DNA from 3 places in the Pseudomonas sp. GM24 genome. Region 3 is predicted to be linked to each of the others. Evidence: predicted binding sites of a transcription regulator. Region 3 holds the regulator's gene; each other region holds the start of a gene.
What was found. The regulator sigma-54, encoded in region 3, starts transcription at its own class of promoters, with help from an activator protein. The targets are predictions, from matches to a motif close to ANTGGCATNNANNTTGCTNT.
Positions count from the first base shown of each region.

Region 1: PMI23_RS14560 (flagellar basal body rod protein FlgF) is a predicted target of sigma-54. The motif match lies at 2,646-2,665, and genes of this name have one in related genera.
Region 2: PMI23_RS21035 (circularly permuted type 2 ATP-grasp protein) is a predicted target of sigma-54. The motif match lies at 3,253-3,272, and genes of this name have one in related genera.

Region 1 covers NZ_AKJR01000113.1:15,167-20,465, forward strand. The annotation lists gene PMI23_RS14545 (flagellar basal body P-ring protein FlgI) at 1-244, opposite strand, end outside; gene flgH (flagellar basal body L-ring protein FlgH) at 272-967, opposite strand; gene flgG (flagellar basal-body rod protein FlgG) at 1,020-1,805, opposite strand; gene PMI23_RS14560 (flagellar basal body rod protein FlgF) at 1,851-2,591, opposite strand; gene PMI23_RS14565 (sigma-54-dependent phenylalanine hydroxylase transcriptional regulator PhhR) at 2,864-4,426, opposite strand; gene phhA (phenylalanine 4-monooxygenase) at 4,800-5,299, shown strand, end outside.
Region 2 covers NZ_AKJR01000194.1:43-5,341, forward strand. The annotation lists gene PMI23_RS21025 (transglutaminase family protein) at 48-851, opposite strand; gene PMI23_RS21030 (alpha-E domain-containing protein) at 848-1,798, opposite strand; gene PMI23_RS21035 (circularly permuted type 2 ATP-grasp protein) at 1,811-3,220, opposite strand; gene PMI23_RS21040 (ribonuclease E inhibitor RraB) at 3,708-4,055, opposite strand; gene PMI23_RS21045 (hypothetical protein) at 4,265-4,498, opposite strand; gene speE (polyamine aminopropyltransferase) at 4,719-5,299, opposite strand, start outside.
Region 3 covers NZ_AKJR01000069.1:14,853-20,151, reverse strand. The annotation lists gene rapZ (RNase adapter RapZ) at 1-809, opposite strand, end outside; gene ptsN (PTS IIA-like nitrogen regulatory protein PtsN) at 812-1,276, opposite strand; gene hpf (ribosome hibernation-promoting factor, HPF/YfiA family) at 1,289-1,597, opposite strand; gene PMI23_RS10750 (RNA polymerase factor sigma-54) at 1,671-3,164, opposite strand; gene lptB (LPS export ABC transporter ATP-binding protein) at 3,352-4,077, opposite strand; gene lptA (lipopolysaccharide transport periplasmic protein LptA) at 4,077-4,622, opposite strand; gene lptC (LPS export ABC transporter periplasmic protein LptC) at 4,609-5,181, opposite strand; gene PMI23_RS10730 (KdsC family phosphatase) at 5,190-5,299, opposite strand, start outside.

The DNA of each region.
Region 1 (5,299 bases), on a different contig from region 3:
CGACGTTTTTCAACTGCACGTTGCCCGATCCCGGCGGCACTTTGATGCCGAACTGCGAGAGCATGTTGTTGAAGGTCTGCAGGGTGAACGGGGTTTGCGTCGTCTGGTCGCCGGTGCCGTTAAGCCCGACCACCAGGCCGTAACCGATCAACTGGTTGGAACGCACGCCGGAAATGCTGGCGATATCTTTCAGCCGCTCGGCGTGGGCACCAAAAGCGGCGGACATCAGGGTCGCCGCCAGCATGAAGCTTTTCAGATTCAACGTAGCCACCTAGAAAGGGAACAGCGGGCTGAGGAAGAAACGGTCGAACCAGCCTGGCTGACTCGTATCGGCAAATGCGCCGGTACCCGAGTAGGTGATGCGTGCATCGGCGACCCGGGTCGACGACACGGTGTTGTCCGTGGCGATGTCATCGGCGCGCACCAGGCCGGCGATGCGCACCAGTTCGTCACCGGTGTTCAGTGTCAGCCACTTCTCGCCGCGCACGGCGATGATGCCGTTGGGCAGCACGTCAGCGACGGTTACGGTGATCGAACCGGTCAGGCTGTTGCTCTGCCCGGACTTGGCGTCGCCCTTGGTCGAACGGTCAGCGCTATAGCCGGCGTTCAGACTCAGGTCACCGCCACCAATCGGGTTGTTGGTGGTCAGGCTGGAGCCGAACAACGAAGTCAGACCGACACTGTTATCGCTGTTCTTGTCCATCTGCGAGTTGGCGTTCTTGCTCGCCTGTGTGCGCTCGTTCAGGGTGATGGTGATGATGTCACCGACCCGGAAAGCCTTGCGATCGCTGTACAGGTTCTGCTCGAAGCCAGCCTGATAAATCGAGCCGTTGTTGGCCGCAGCCGGCAACGGTGTGCGCGGCAACACCGGGGCGTAGTAAGGGTCATTGGGCTTGGGCGTCGGGGCGACGCAGCCCGCGAGCGAGACGACCCCACTCAATGCCAGAACAGATACAAAGCGATTCATGACCCTACCTCACGGTGTTGCAGGCGACCTCATGGCCGCCTCATAGACTTGATTACAGATTCTGCGTTACGAACGAGAGCATCTGGTCAGCGGTGGAGATCACCTTGGAGTTCATCTCGTAAGCGCGCTGAGTGGTGATCATGTTGACCATCTCTTCAACGGTGCTGACGTTGGAGGTTTCCAGGGTGTTCTGCAGGGTGGTACCGAAACCGGCCAGACCCGGGGTGCCGACTTGCGGCGCGCCGGAAGCGGCAGTTTCCAGGAACAGGTTGTTGCCCACGGCTTGCAGACCGGCCGGGTTGATGAAGTCGGCGGTTTGCAGGTTGCCGATCACCTGCGACGCGGCGTTGCCAGCGACAGTGATGGACACCGTGCCGTCACGGCCGACGGTGAAGGTCTGGGCATCGTTCGGAATGACAATGGCCGGTTCCAGAGCGAAACCACTGGCGTTAACAATCTGGCCATTGGAATCGAGGTGGAAGGTACCGTCACGGGTGTACGACGTGGTGCCGTCCGGCTGCAGAATCTGGAAGAAACCGCGACCGTCGATAGCCATGTCCAGCGGCTGCTCGGTGGTTTGCAGGCTGCCGGCGGTGAAGTTTTTCTGGGTGCCGACAATGCGCACACCGGTACCCAGTTGCAGACCCGACGGCAGTTCGCTGTCCTGGGTCGACTGAGCGCCTGGTTGACGCTTGATCTGATAGAGCAAGTCCTGGAACTCGGCGCGATCACGTTTGAAACCCGTGGTCGACACGTTTGCCAGGTTGTTGGAAATGGTGGTCAGGTTGGTGTCCTGGGCGGACAGACCGGTTTTGGCAACCCATAGAGCCGGAAGCATTCGATTCTCCTCGTGCGCCTGTTTTACGGCGCGACGTTCTGATAATTAGCTGATCTGCAAGACCCGAGCCATGGCCTGGTCGTCGTCTTTGGCGGTGTTCATCATTTTGACGTGCAACTCGAACTGCTTGGCCAAGGCCAGCACCGAGGTCATCTCTTCAACGGCGTTGACGTTGCTCGACTCAAGGAAACCCGACACCAGCTTGACGTTGGCATCGGCCGGCGCAGGCTGGCCGTCCTTGGTGTAGATCGAGCCGTCGAGGCCCTTGTTCATGTTCTTGATGTCCGGGTTGACCAGTTTGATCCGGTCGACTTCCGCCATGACGCGCGGGCCTTCGCCCATCGCACGAATACTGATGGTGCCGTCTTCACCGACTTCGATCTGCTGCTCGGGCGGCACGGCGATCGGACCGCCGTTGCCGATCACCGGCATGCCGTTGCCGGCGCGCAGCACGCCGAGGGCGTCGACATTGAGGCTGCCGGTGCGCACGTAGCTTTCGCCGCCGTTAGGGTTCTGTACGGCAATGAAACCGTTGCCGGTCACCGCGACGTCAAGGTCGCGGCCGGTCTGCACCAGCGAGCCCGGGGTGAAGTCGGTGGCGGGCCGTTCGCTCATGGCAAACGCACGCGCCGGAAAGCTGTCACCGAACACCGGCATCGAACGCGCCTGCTCCAGGTCGCGCTGAAAACCGTTGGTGGAGATGTTCGCCAGGTTGTTGGCATGCGCCTTTTGCGCCAGCGCATTCTGGCTGGCGCCGGTCATTGCCACATAAAGGTACTTGTCCACACTCTTTCCTCTGCATGCCGGACGTTTGCCGCCCACCGCTGTACTGCTGAGCCATAAGCAATTTGCAGACCAACTTTTTTCTGGCGCACAAAGGCCCGGTAAACAAAGGACTTGAGGGATGGCGAGAGGAAATTTGAAATGTATCGAAGTCGAAAAACCGGCGGTGTTATGCCGCTTGGCGGCAAAAGATCAAAAGATCGCAGCGTGCCGCAGCTCCTACATTTGAAATGCGTATTCCTGTAGGAGCTGCCGAAGGCTGCGATCTTTTGATCTTAAGCTTCGGGATCTTTGCCGACCTCATATTCACGCAGTTTGTTGGCAATCGTGGTGTGCGAAACCCCCAGCCGCTTACCCAACTGCCGACTGCTCGGATGCTCGGAATACAGCCGCTCCAGCACTGCTTTCTCGAAGCGCCCGACAATCTCGTCCAGCCCACCCTCCAGCGAGAAATCGCCAAGCGGCTGACGCACGCCGTAATCCGGCAGACGAATATGCTCAGCTTTCACCGTGCCGCCATCGCACAGTGAAACTGCCTGGAACAAAACGTTTTCCAACTGCCGCACGTTGCCCGGCCAGTGGTAATGACTGAGGCGATCCATCGCCGCCGGCGCCAGTTTCGGCAGCGAGCAGCCGATCTGCCGACTGGCCTGATCAAGAAAATGCTCTACCAGTGGGGTTAACCCGTCGAGGCATTCGCGCAGCGGCGGGATGTGTAAGGAGAGCACGTTCAAGCGGTGATACAAATCCTGGCGAAACTCACCGCGTGCGCACAGCTCAGACAAGTCCACCTGGGTGGCGCAGATCACCCGCACATCCAGATAAACCTCTTCATCACTGCCGACCCGTCGGAAGCAACCGTCCTGTAGAAAGCGCAGCAACTTCACCTGCAAGCGCGGGCTCATTTCACCGACGCCGTCGAGAAACAATGTGCCGCCCGCGGTCAACTCCAATAGCCCAAGCTTGCCCTCAGCGCGCGCGCCTTCGAACGCACCCGGGCCATAACCGAACAACTCGGTCTCGGCCATCGACTCGGGCAGGCCGGCGCAGTTAAGCGCCATCAACGGCGACTGCCCGCGCGGACTGGCGAGGTGGCAGGCACGCGCCAGCAACTCCTTACCGGTGCCGGTTTCGCCTTCAATCAATAGCGGCGCATCCAGTGGTGCCATACGCCGCGCTTCCCGCACCACGGCGGCCATGACTTTCGAACTCTGGAAGATGCTGTCGAAGCCACGCAACTCTTGCTTGCGCACGTTGTAGATGCGCTCGCCAACGCGGTCGGCGCGATGCAAGGTCAGCACGGCACCGGCCATCGCTTCACTGTCGTCGTGCTCCGATTGCAGCGGTGCGATGTCGGCCAGAAAGATATCGCCCTTGACCTTGACCCGCATGCCATTGATTCGCGATTTATTCGCGCGCACCAGTTCCGGCAAGTCGAAATCTTCGGCGTAGCGCGACAACGGAATCCCCGGCACCTCATCAACGCGCACACCGAGCAACTGCGCCGCCGCGCGGTTGGCCGCGACGATCGAGCCACCCATGTCGATCGACAACACCGGAAACTCCAGTGCGCCGAGCAGCGCATTCAACTCCATGTGCCGCCGCTCGCTGGGCATCAGCCCTACCCGCTTGACGCCAAACACCCCGGCGATCGCTTCGAACTTGGGGCGCAGCGCTTGAAACTGAATATTGATCAGGTTCGGACAGTGCAGGTAGATCGCATTGCCATGCTCGCCACCGACCTCGCCGCGCGCGACGTTGATGCCGTAGGCAACCAGCAGGTTGAGAATGTCGCGCAGGATGCCGATGCGGTTCTGGCAGTGGACTTTGATGCGCATATAAATCGCCCGAATAAACGATGAGAAACCTGTAGGAGTGAGCCTGCTCGCGATGGCTTTGGGTCAGTTGATATTGATGCTGACTGATACACCGCTATCGCGAGCAGGCTCATTCCTACAGGGGACCGCGCCAGACTTTTCTATGGTGGCACGCAGATAGTTGTCAAGATTATGTGACAGCCATCGGCCTTTTCAAACCCGTGAATCACCGTAAAAGCGAGATATCCGTCAAACCGTAACGATAACTTTACGAATTAAAGAGAAATTTCCTACGCGCAGGCCATTCAACCTGCTGCACATCAACCCGCTCTCAGGTAATTCTGAATCCATCGCTGGACATAACAAGAACGAATTCCCCTAGCAGGAGAGCAGTATGAAGCAGACGCAATACGTGGCCCGCGAGCCCGATGCGCAAGGTTTTATCGACTACCCCGCCGAAGAACATGCGGTGTGGAACACGCTGATCACTCGCCAGCTAAAAGTGATCGAAGGGCGTGCCTGCCAGGAATACCTGGACGGTATCGAAAAACTCGGTCTGCCCCACGACCGCATTCCGCAACTCGGCGAGATCAACAAGGTGCTCGGCGAGACCACCGGTTGGCAGGTCGCCCGCGTTCCGGCGCTGATCCCCTTCCAGACGTTTTTTGAACTGCTGGCCAGCAAGCAATTTCCGGTCGCTACATTCATTCGTACCCGCGAAGAGCTGGACTACCTGCAAGAGCCGGATATTTTCCACGAGATCTTTGGTCACTGCCCGCTGCTGACCAACCCGTATTTCGCCGAATTCACCCACACCTACGGCAAACTCGGTTTGCAGGCCACCAAGGAAGAACGCGTTTATCTAGCGCGTCTGTACTGGATGACCATCGAGTT
Region 2 (5,299 bases), on a different contig from region 3:
CCGCTATCGCGAGCAGGCTCACTCCTAAAGGGTTTTGTGTGAGCCCGTTATTGTTGCTGGACGGAGATGATCGGCGTCGGCGAGACGAACACCTTCGCATGCATCTGCTCACACCCACCGCCACGGCGCATGCCGCGCACCGGGCAGGCATCCAGATAATCCAGACCCACCGCCAGCTTCAAATGCCGTTCCGGCCGCGCCAGCTCATTGGTCACGTCAAAGCTGTACCAGGCGTCATCCAGCCATGCTTCCGCCCAGGCATGGCTGGCCAGATGCTCGCAATCCTCGCTGTACAGATACCCCGACACATAACGCGACGGAATCCCGAGACTGCGCGCGCAGGCCAAAAATGCGTGAGCGTGATCCTGACAAACCCCGGCACGCCCGGCGAAAGCTTCCGCCGCGCTGGTGTCTACTTCGGTCGAACCGGGCGTGTAGGTCATGTGCTGATTCAAACCGTGCATCAAATCAATCAGCGCCGTGCGATCGCGCCGTTGCTTGCAGGACTTTTCGGCAAACGCGCGCAAGGCCTCGTCCGCCTCGGTCAATCGGGTAAAACGCAGAAACGGCAACGCCGACTGGCTCTCATGCTCCGCCTCACGCAGCTCATCGATATCGACCTGCCCGCGCGCGCCGATGATGATCGCTTCGTGCGGCTCGTCCATGGTCAGCACGTGCAGAATATTGCCGAACGGATCGAGCTGCGCGCGCACCGGGCGCGGCAGATCGAGTTGCCAGCTCAACACGTGCTGACGCTCGCTGTCGTGGGGGGTCAGTCGCAGGTACTGGATGCTCGCCCGCACCTGATCTTCGTAGTGATAGGTGGTCTCGTGGCTAATGGAAAGTCTCATGCAGCCTCCAGGTAGGAACTGTGAATGGCGTTACCCAACTGGCGCACCAGCGGGATGAATTCGGTCAGCCAGGCGTGCAGGCCTTCCTCGAGAATTTCGTTGATGCCGGTGTAGCGCAGACGCGCATCCATCTCTGCCGCCAGACGTTGAGCCGGACGGCCATTGGCGCCGGGCAGTTGCGCGAGGATCTGATCGATCTCTTCGGTGCAGGCACGCAGTGAACGCGGTACGTCGGCACGCAACAGCAGCAACTCGGCGACATGTCTGGCGCCCGGCGCATCGCGGTAGATTTCGGTGTAGGCCTCGAATGACGACAAGGCACGCAGCAAGGCACTCCACTGGTAATAGGCGTGGGCCGTGCCGTCGCTGACCGCTTCGGCCTGATCGCCAGCCATTTCGTAACGGGCATCGAGCAGTCGCAAGGTGTTGTCCGCACGCTCGATAAACGTCCCGAGACGAATAAAACGAAACGCATCGTTGCGCATGATTGTGCCGTACGACGCACCACGGAACAGGTGCGAACGTTCCTTGATCCACTCGCAGAAACGGCTCATGCCATAGCGACTGAGACCCTGTTCGGCGATTCCGCGAATCTCCAGCCACGTCGCATTGATGTTCTCCCACATGTCCGCCGTGATGCGTCCGCGAACCGCGTGCGCACTGGCTCGCGCTGCACCGAGGCAACTGTAGATGCTCGCCGGATTGGCCGCATCGAGGGCGAAGAAGTGCAGCAGCCGTTCGGCATGCAACGCGCCGTGACGCTCCAGGTAATCGTCGAGGGTGCCGGTAATCAGCAGCGGCATGGCCAATTCGTGCAGACCGTCACCGCGACCGTCCTGCGGCATCAGCGACAGCGAATAACTGATGTCGAGCATCCGTGCGAGGTTTTCCGCCCGCTCCAGGTAACGCGACATCCAATACAGATCCGAGGCAGTTCTACTTAACATGGCAAGCTTCCTTCAATCCTCGACCACCCAGGTGTCCTTGGTACCGCCGCCCTGGGAGGAATTCACCACCAGGGAGCCTTCACGCAGTGCCACACGGGTCAAACCACCGGGCACCACGCGGGTTTCGCGCCCGGACAAGACAAACGGGCGCAAGTCGATATGGCGCGGCGCAATGCCGTTTTCGACAAAGGTCGGACAGGTCGACAGCGACAGCGTCGGTTGCGCGATATACGCATGGGGCTTGGCCTTGATGCGTTCGCGGAAGGCATCGATTTCCGCTTTCGTCGATGCCGGCCCCACCAACATCCCGTACCCGCCGGACCCCTGAGTTTCCTTGACCACCAGATCTGGAAGATTGGCCAGCACATGGGAAAGTTCAGACGGGTTGCGGCACTGCCAGGTCGGCACGTTCTTCAGGATCGGCTCTTCATCGAGGTAGAAACGGATCATGTCGGTGACAAACGGGTATACCGATTTGTCGTCCGCCACACCGGTGCCGATGGCGTTGGCCAGAACCACGTTGCCAGAGCGATAGGACGACAGCAGCCCCGGCACGCCGAGCATCGAGTCGGGATTGAACGCCAGCGGATCGAGGAACGCGTCGTCGAGGCGGCGGTAGATCACGTCCACCGCTTTCGGGCCGTCGGTGGTGCGCATGAAGACCTTGTCGTCACGCACAAACAGGTCCGCACCCTCGACCAGTTCAACGCCCATTTCCCGCGCGAGAAACGCGTGCTCGAAGAATGCACTGTTGAAGCGCCCCGGTGTCAGCACCACCACGCTTGGGTCATCAATCGGGCTGGAGCTTTTAAGGGTGTCGAGCAACAGGTTCGGGTAATGATCGATCGGTGCGATGCGCTGGGCGGCGAAAAGCTCCGGGAACAGGCGCATCATCATCTTGCGGTCTTCGAGCATGTAGCTGACGCCGCTCGGCGTACGCAGGTTGTCTTCGAGCACGTAATAGGTGCCGTCGCCGTCGCGCACCAGATCGACGCCGGAGATGTGCGAATAGATATCGCGGTGCAGATCCAGGCCTTGCATCGCCAACTGGTATTGCTCGTTGGCCAGCACCTGTTCGGCGGGAATGATCCCGGCCTTGATAATGCGCTGCTCGTGATAGAGGTCGGCGAGGAACATGTTCAACGCCTTGACCCGCTGGATGCAGCCACGCTCGACGATCCGCCACTCACTGGCAGGGATGCTGCGCGGGATGGTGTCGAAAGGAATCAGGCGCTCAGTGCCCTGCTCGTCGCCATAGAGCGTGAACGTGATGCCGGCGCGATGGAACAGCAGATCGGCCTCGCGTCGCCGCTGGGCCAGCAGTTCGTCTGGCGTATCGGCCAGCCAGCGGGCGAACTCCCGATAATGCGGGCGAACCTGGCCGCCGGCATCGTACATCTCATCAAAATAGGTGCGGATCATGCCGTACTCCTTGTCACCCGGACATACAGGCCTTCGCAAGGCCCGTGCCATCGGCATAAACGCTTTGATTTCAATCGGTTGGAAATACACGCCGCAGGCACCGCACCATTCCTGTGCGGCAAATGCCCCAACCGGATTGCCCCCGCTTCATTGCGACGCACTGCATCGCCTATCACCAGCATAGTCAGAGTTGATTTCACTGCCCGGCGCTGCCTGCGGATAATCCGCGCATCCGCTGCAAAACTTCCCCGCGCACAGCGCCGCGAAGTCGCCAGCTCAACTGACCTGGACTGCCCTCGCAGCCCGCCCCGCTGTAACCCTGACCGGTTTCCTCTCCTTATCGGTCTTCCCTTTTAGCCACCCTCTCCGGTGGCTTTTTTTTGCCTCGGTTTCTTGTTTCAGGGTTTTGCCAGAGCATTTCGCTTACGCCGGAAATGACAACGGCCAACCCGAAGGTCAGCCGTTGTTCAACAAATGAAACCAGAGATCAGTTCAAACGGTGGCGGTTGCGCACCTCCTGTTTCACACCCCAGCCTTCGATAATGCCGCCCAGAGGTTCAACCACGGCAGAGAATCCCTGCTCGAAGTCGCCAATATCGTCATACGTCGCATACATCACTTTGCTTAATTCCAGCGCCCACGCACCGTCATCACGCACGCTGACCTGGGCATTGATGGATTCACCGCGAAATTTGCCTGCCGCCCTGCGCGCCCGCTCCTCGTCCGGGAAAATGGCGTAGAACTCGATGGGATGGAATCGGGAAAAATCGAAACCGCCTTCTTTCATGCGGCGCAGAACATTGCTGCTGATGTCTTCTTGATAGGCTGTGCTCATGAATCGTCCCCCTCGCATAGATGGATAGACTTTCCGTATTCCCGCCCCGGGCCTTTGGCCAAAGTACTACGGCAACGTGGTTGCACGCGGGAACAAGCATGTAGCTGACAAGACCAGACCTTAGCGATCCGTTCGCTGATCTCGCTTGCAGAGTAGCCCCAAGTTAGAGCTGCTGCCAAGGCCTGGTGTGAAAGGTGACAGGAAGAATGTCAGATGGGAGTGATGCTGCGGATTTCAATGCTGTTCTGGGTTTTCAGACTTTTCACGCCAGCATCGGCGGTACGCCCTTCCAGATCGTTCAGGTCCAGTTCGGCGGCGACGGGCAGAAGCCGTGCCTTGATCAATCGAGCGGCCTCATCGTCACTGGGGCATTCCGCGCGCTCGAACACCTCATCGACAATTTCACCATGATCGTCCACGAAAGTGACTTTCCACTTTTGCATCGGTGCCTCCTCGATCAAACCCGCAAATGGGCTTACACCTATCTCGACTGTATGCGCCGAAAGTTGGTTCAAAAGGATTACAGCGGACAAAGATGAAAAAAACGACATTTACTGTAGGAGTGAGCCTGCTCGCGATAGCGATTTCTCATCCAACGCTGATGTTGGTAGACAAACCGTAATCGCGAGCAGGCTCACTCCTACAAAGACTTGCAGCGATTATTCAGTCGTTGCTTGGCTTGTTGATCGCCTGCAGCACGTACTGCGGCAAGGCGAACGCGCCGATGTGGATTTCCGGGTTGTAGTAGCGGGTGACGATACCGCTGCCAATGAAGCGCTGTTGCAGGGTTTCACGGCTCAGCTTGCGGTAAGCCGGGTTGGTCGAGCCCCAGGCGAAAGTCATCGAGCCACCGATGTAGGTCGGTACGGCCGCCTGGTAGAAGTGCCAGTCCGGGAACAAGCTGTTCAGGCGACCGGCGGTGGTTTTCACTTCGTCGATCTGCATGAACGGCGTGCCGTTCTGGGTCACGAGGATGCCGCCCTCGTTCAGGCAACGATGGCAGGCCTGATAGAAGTTTTCCGAGAACAGCACTTCACCCGGGCCGATCGGATCGGTGGAGTCGGAGATGATCACGTCGAATTTTTCCGTGGTGGTGGCGACGAAACGCATGCCGTCGTCGATCACCAGGTTCAGACGTGGATCGTCGTAGGCGCCGCTGGAGTGGTTCGGCAGGAACTCTTTGCACATGTCGACCACGGTGCCGTCGATCTCGACCATGGTGATGTGCTCGACACCGGCGTGCT
Region 3 (5,299 bases):
AGGGCCTGACCCAGGCGTTCGGTCAGGTAGACGGAGCGGTGATGCCCGCCGGTGCAGCCAATGGCAATGGTGACGTAGGCGCGGTTGCTCGCAGCGAAGCGCGGCAGCCACTTGTGCAGGTAAGTGAAAATGTCCTGGAACATTTCTTCGACCTCTGGCTGCGCCGCAAGGTACTCAGCCACCGGCGCATCGAGACCTGATTGCGCGCGCAGTTCCGGCTTCCAGTACGGATTGGGCAGGCAGCGCACATCGAATACCAGATCCGCGTCGACCGGCATGCCGCGCTTGAAGCCGAAGGACTCGACCAGAAATGCGGTCCCCGGCTCCGGCTGGTTCAGCAGGCGCAGCTTGATGCTGTCGCGCAGCTGATACAGGTTCAGATTGGTGGTGTTGATCTTCAGGTCCGCGAGGTCGGCAATCGGGCCGAGCAGGGCGGTTTCATCCTGGATCGCCTCGGCCAGCGAGCGGTTGGCGTTGCTCAGTGGATGGCGACGGCGAGTCTCGGAGAAACGCTTGAGCAGGGTTTCTTCGTCGGCGTCCAGATACAGAACGTCGCACTGGATGTGCTTTCCCCGGACATCTTCAAGCAGCTCCGGAAAGCGCGTCAGGTGGCTCGGCAGGTTGCGCGCATCGATGGACACGGCCACCAGCGGTTGCGCCAGCTCAGTGTGAATCAGCGCGCGTTCGGCCAGTTCCGGCAGCAAGCCTGCAGGAAGGTTGTCGATGCAGTAATAGCCGTTGTCCTCAAGGACATCCAGAGCCGTACTTTTACCCGAGCCGGAACGGCCGCTGACGATGATCAAGCGCATGATTAATGCCCGTTCTGCTCGTCCAGGACAACCTGATACAAGGCTTCGTTGCTCGCGGCGCTACGCAGTTTATCGCGCACGTCCTTGCGGTCGAGCATGCTGGCGATCTGACGCAGCAACTCCAGGTGCGCATCGGTGGCGGCTTCCGGGACCAGCAGTACGAACAGCAGGTCAACCGGAGCGCCATCAATGGCGTCGAAATCGATTGGCGTATCAAGGTGCATCAAGGCGCTGATAGGCGACTGGCAACCCTTGAGACGGCAGTGAGGAATGGCGATGCCGTTACCAAAACCGGTGGAGCCGAGTTTTTCACGGGCAATCAACGCCTCGAAGACATCTTGCATCTCCAGATCCGGCACTTCGCGGGCGATCAGGTTGGCAATTTGTTCGAGGGCTTTCTTTTTACTGCCGCCCGGCACGTTCACGAGGGAACGGCCGGGGGTCAGGATGGTTTCAAGTCGGATCATGGATTAGGGATGTTAACGACCGGTAGCGCCCTGAAGGAGGCTCTGGGTCTTTTCCTTATGCTTTTTGAGTTGGCGATCCAGCTTGTCGGTCAGTGAGTCGATCGCAGCATACATATCAGTATCTTCTGCGTTAGCGACCACTTCGCTGCCGGGTATATGCAAGGTGGCTTCAATTTTCTGCTTCAGCTTTTCGACGCACATCGTGACTTGCACGTTGGTGATCTTGTCGAAATGTCGCTCCAGTCGTTGGAGTTTTTCCTCGATGTAGGAACGCAGAGGTTGGGTCACTTCCAGTTGGTGTCCACTGATGTTGACTTGCATACAGCTTCTCCTTCGTTGCCAGTGCATAAAGCGGCAGGCCGAAAAGCCTGCCACTGGAACGCTGTAACGTGGCTTACATCAACCGCTTGCGTTCGCTCGAAGGCGCGATCCCGAGGGATTCGCGGTACTTGGCGACGGTGCGGCGAGCCACCTGAATGCCTTGTGCCTCCAGTAAACCAGCGATCTTGCTGTCACTCAACGGCTTTTTCTGATTTTCCGCTGCAACCAGTTTTTTGATGATCGCGCGGATCGCTGTGGACGAGCATTCGCCGCCTTCGGAGGTGCTGACGTGGCTGGAGAAAAAGTATTTCAACTCATAAATACCGCGCGGGGTATGCATGAATTTCTGTGTGGTCACCCGTGAAATCGTTGATTCGTGCATGCCGACCGCTTCGGCGATGTCATGCAGGACCAGCGGCTTCATGGCTTCGTCGCCGTACTCCAGAAAACCGCGCTGATGCTCGACGATCTGGGTGGCAACTTTCATCAGGGTTTCGTTGCGGCTCTGCAGGCTCTTGATGAACCAGCGGGCTTCCTGCAACTGATTGCGCATGAAGGTGTTGTCGGCGCTGGTGTCGGCGCGACGCACGAAACCGGCGTACTGGGCATTGACGCGCAGGCGTGGCACCGACTCCTGATTGAGCTCGACCAGCCAGCGCTCGTTGTCCTTGCGCACGATAACGTCAGGGACAACATATTCGGCTTCAGTCGACTCGATTTGCGAGCCTGGGCGCGGATTCAGGCTCTGCACCAGTTCGATGACCTGACGCAGTTCGTCTTCCTTGAGCTTCATGCGACGCATCAACTGGCTGTAGTCGCGGCCGCCGAGCAGGTCGATGTAATCGCTGACCAGACGCTTGGCTTCAGCCAGCCAAGGCGTCTTGGCTGGCAGCTGGCGCAATTGCAGCAGCAGGCATTCGCCGAGGTTGCGGGCGCCGATGCCGGCTGGTTCAAATTGTTGAATGCGGTGCAGGACGGCTTCGATTTCGTCCAGTTCGATGTCCAGTTCCGGATCGAACGCCTCGAGGATCTCTTCGAGGGTTTCATCCAGGTAGCCCTGATTGTTGATGCAATCGATCAGGGTGACGGCGATCAGGCGATCGGTGTCGGACATCGGTGCAAGGTTCAGTTGCCACAGCAGATGGCTTTGCAGGCTCTCGCCGACGGAGGTGCGTGTGGTGAAGTCCCACTCGTCATCGTCGCTGCTCGGCAGGCTGCTGGCACTGGTCTGGTAGACGTCTTCCCAGGCGGTGTCGACCGGAAGCTCGTTGGGGATGCGCTCGTTCCATTCGCCCTCCTCGAGGTTGTCCACCGTCGGGGCAGTTTCCTGATAGGACGGTTCCTGGATTTCGGTGGCGGGCTTCTGTTCGGCGTTGTCGGCCATGGGGTCGGAATTGTCGAAGTCGTCGCCTTCTTCCTGGCGTTCGAGCATCGGATTGGATTCCAGAGCCTCCTGGATTTCCTGTTGCAGATCCAGGGTCGACAATTGGAGCAGACGGATGGCCTGTTGCAGCTGCGGTGTCATCGTCAGCTGCTGGCCCATTCTCAAGACTAGCGATGGTTTCATGGCAGGGGCTTAACACCTTATTCGCCGGCGCTATGCGCCATCCACTACAGGGCGCCGAAGCGCCAAACTTAAGCAAATTATATGCCTGAAACTGAAGTGTTTGCCTAGAGCGCTGTAACAATTAAAGCGTATTAAATCCTGCTTGAATCGATACAGCGCCCGGGCGGCGCACCGGGCACTGTTGCGCTTACAGGCGGAACTCGTGGCCCAGATACACTTCCTTGACCAGATCGTTGGCCAGGATGGTTTCTGCATCGCCCTCGGCAATCAACTGACCGTCGTTGACGATGTAAGCAGTTTCGCAGATGTCCAGCGTCTCACGGACGTTGTGGTCGGTGATCAGTACACCAATGCCCTTGGCCTTGAGGTGGTGGATGATCTGCTTGATGTCGCCGACCGAAATCGGGTCGACACCGGCGAACGGTTCGTCGAGCAGGATGAATTTCGGTGCCGTTGCCAGCGCGCGAGCGATTTCCACACGGCGGCGTTCACCACCGGACAGGCTCATGCCGAGGTTGTCGCGGATGTGACTGATGTGGAATTCCTGCAGCAGGTTTTCCAGCTCTTTGCGACGGCCGGCCTTGTCGAGCTCCTGGCGGGTCTCGAGGATGGCCATGATGTTGTCGGCCACCGACAGTTTGCGGAAGATCGACGCTTCTTGCGGCAGATAGCCGATACCGGCCTTGGCACGACCGTGCATCGGCTGGTGGCTGACGTCCAGATCATCGATCAGCACGCGACCCTGATCGGCCTGTACCAGGCCGACGATCATGTAGAAGCAGGTCGTCTTGCCGGCGCCGTTCGGGCCGAGCAGGCCGACGATCTGGCCGCTGTCGATCGACAGGCTGACATCACGCACGACCTGGCGGCTTTTATAGGCCTTGGCCAGGTGCTGAGCTTTCAGAGTTGCCATTACTGGGTTTTCTCGTCGGTTTTCTTCTTCGGCTGGATCACCATGTCGATGCGCGGACGCGCCTCGGTGACCTTGCTGCCGGTAGCGCGACCGGCGCTGGCCAGTTTCTTCACGGTGTCATAGACGATTTTCTCGCCTTGCGTCGTGTTGTTGTCCTTATCGACAACCTTGGCCTTGTCGATCAGTACAACGCGGTTTTGCGCGGCGTGGTACTGGATCGTTACGCCCCAGCCCTGTACAGGCTTGGCATCACCTTGAGTCTGCAACTGTTCGAAGTAGGCGAGGTTGCCCACCGACGTCACGACATCGATATCGCCAGCCGGCGTACGGGTGATGGTCACCGTGTTGCCTTTAACGATCATCGAGCCTTGGGTGATGATCACATCACCTTTGTAGGTGGCGATGCCGTTCTTGTCATCCAGTTGGGCGTCGTCGGCCTGAATGCGGATAGGTTGCTGCTGATCGTTCGGCAGAGCCCAGGCGCTCACGCTTCCCAGTGCTGCGCCCAGACTGAGCAAAATAGGGAGGGTTTTAACGAGCCTCATACTGTCCTCTTACGTTCGATTGCAGGTGTATCCTGCTTTCCTTCAGGTACGCTTTCATTCCGACGCCAGTCGATACACCGCCAGCACCCTCGATTCTAACGGGTTGCTCGGTCTGCGCATATTCTTGCTGCGGGAACACGGTCATGCGGGTGCTGGTGATCAGAGTGCCGCGTTTTTTCTCATCGGTGCGCTGTACGCGTACCGAATCGATCAGTTCAACTTCGGTACCGCCCGAGTTCACTTCGCCGCGTTCGCTGGTCACGTGCCAAGGGAAGTCGGTGCCGCGATACATGTTCAGGTCCGGCTTTGTGACCAGGGTGACATCGGTAGCCTTGACGTGCTCGGCCTTGTCGGAGGTCATTTCATACTGCACTTTGCCGTCCGGCAGGTATTGCAGGGTGTGCGTGTTGGTTGCATACCAGTCGATAGGCGTTTCGACCGACGTCACCGGTGGCTTGTCGAGGAAGCGTTCCGGACTGATGTTCCAGTAGCCCACCGCGGCAAATATCGCCGCGATACAGCCGAACAGCAGGAAGTTGCGAAATTTTTTGCTAAACATGGTTTGGCTCACAGGTACGCGGCGTTGGCCGCATCGAGGCGGCCCTGGGCGCGCAGGATCAATTCGCAGAATTCGCGGGCGGCCCCTTCGCCACCACGGGCGCGGGTTACGCCATGGG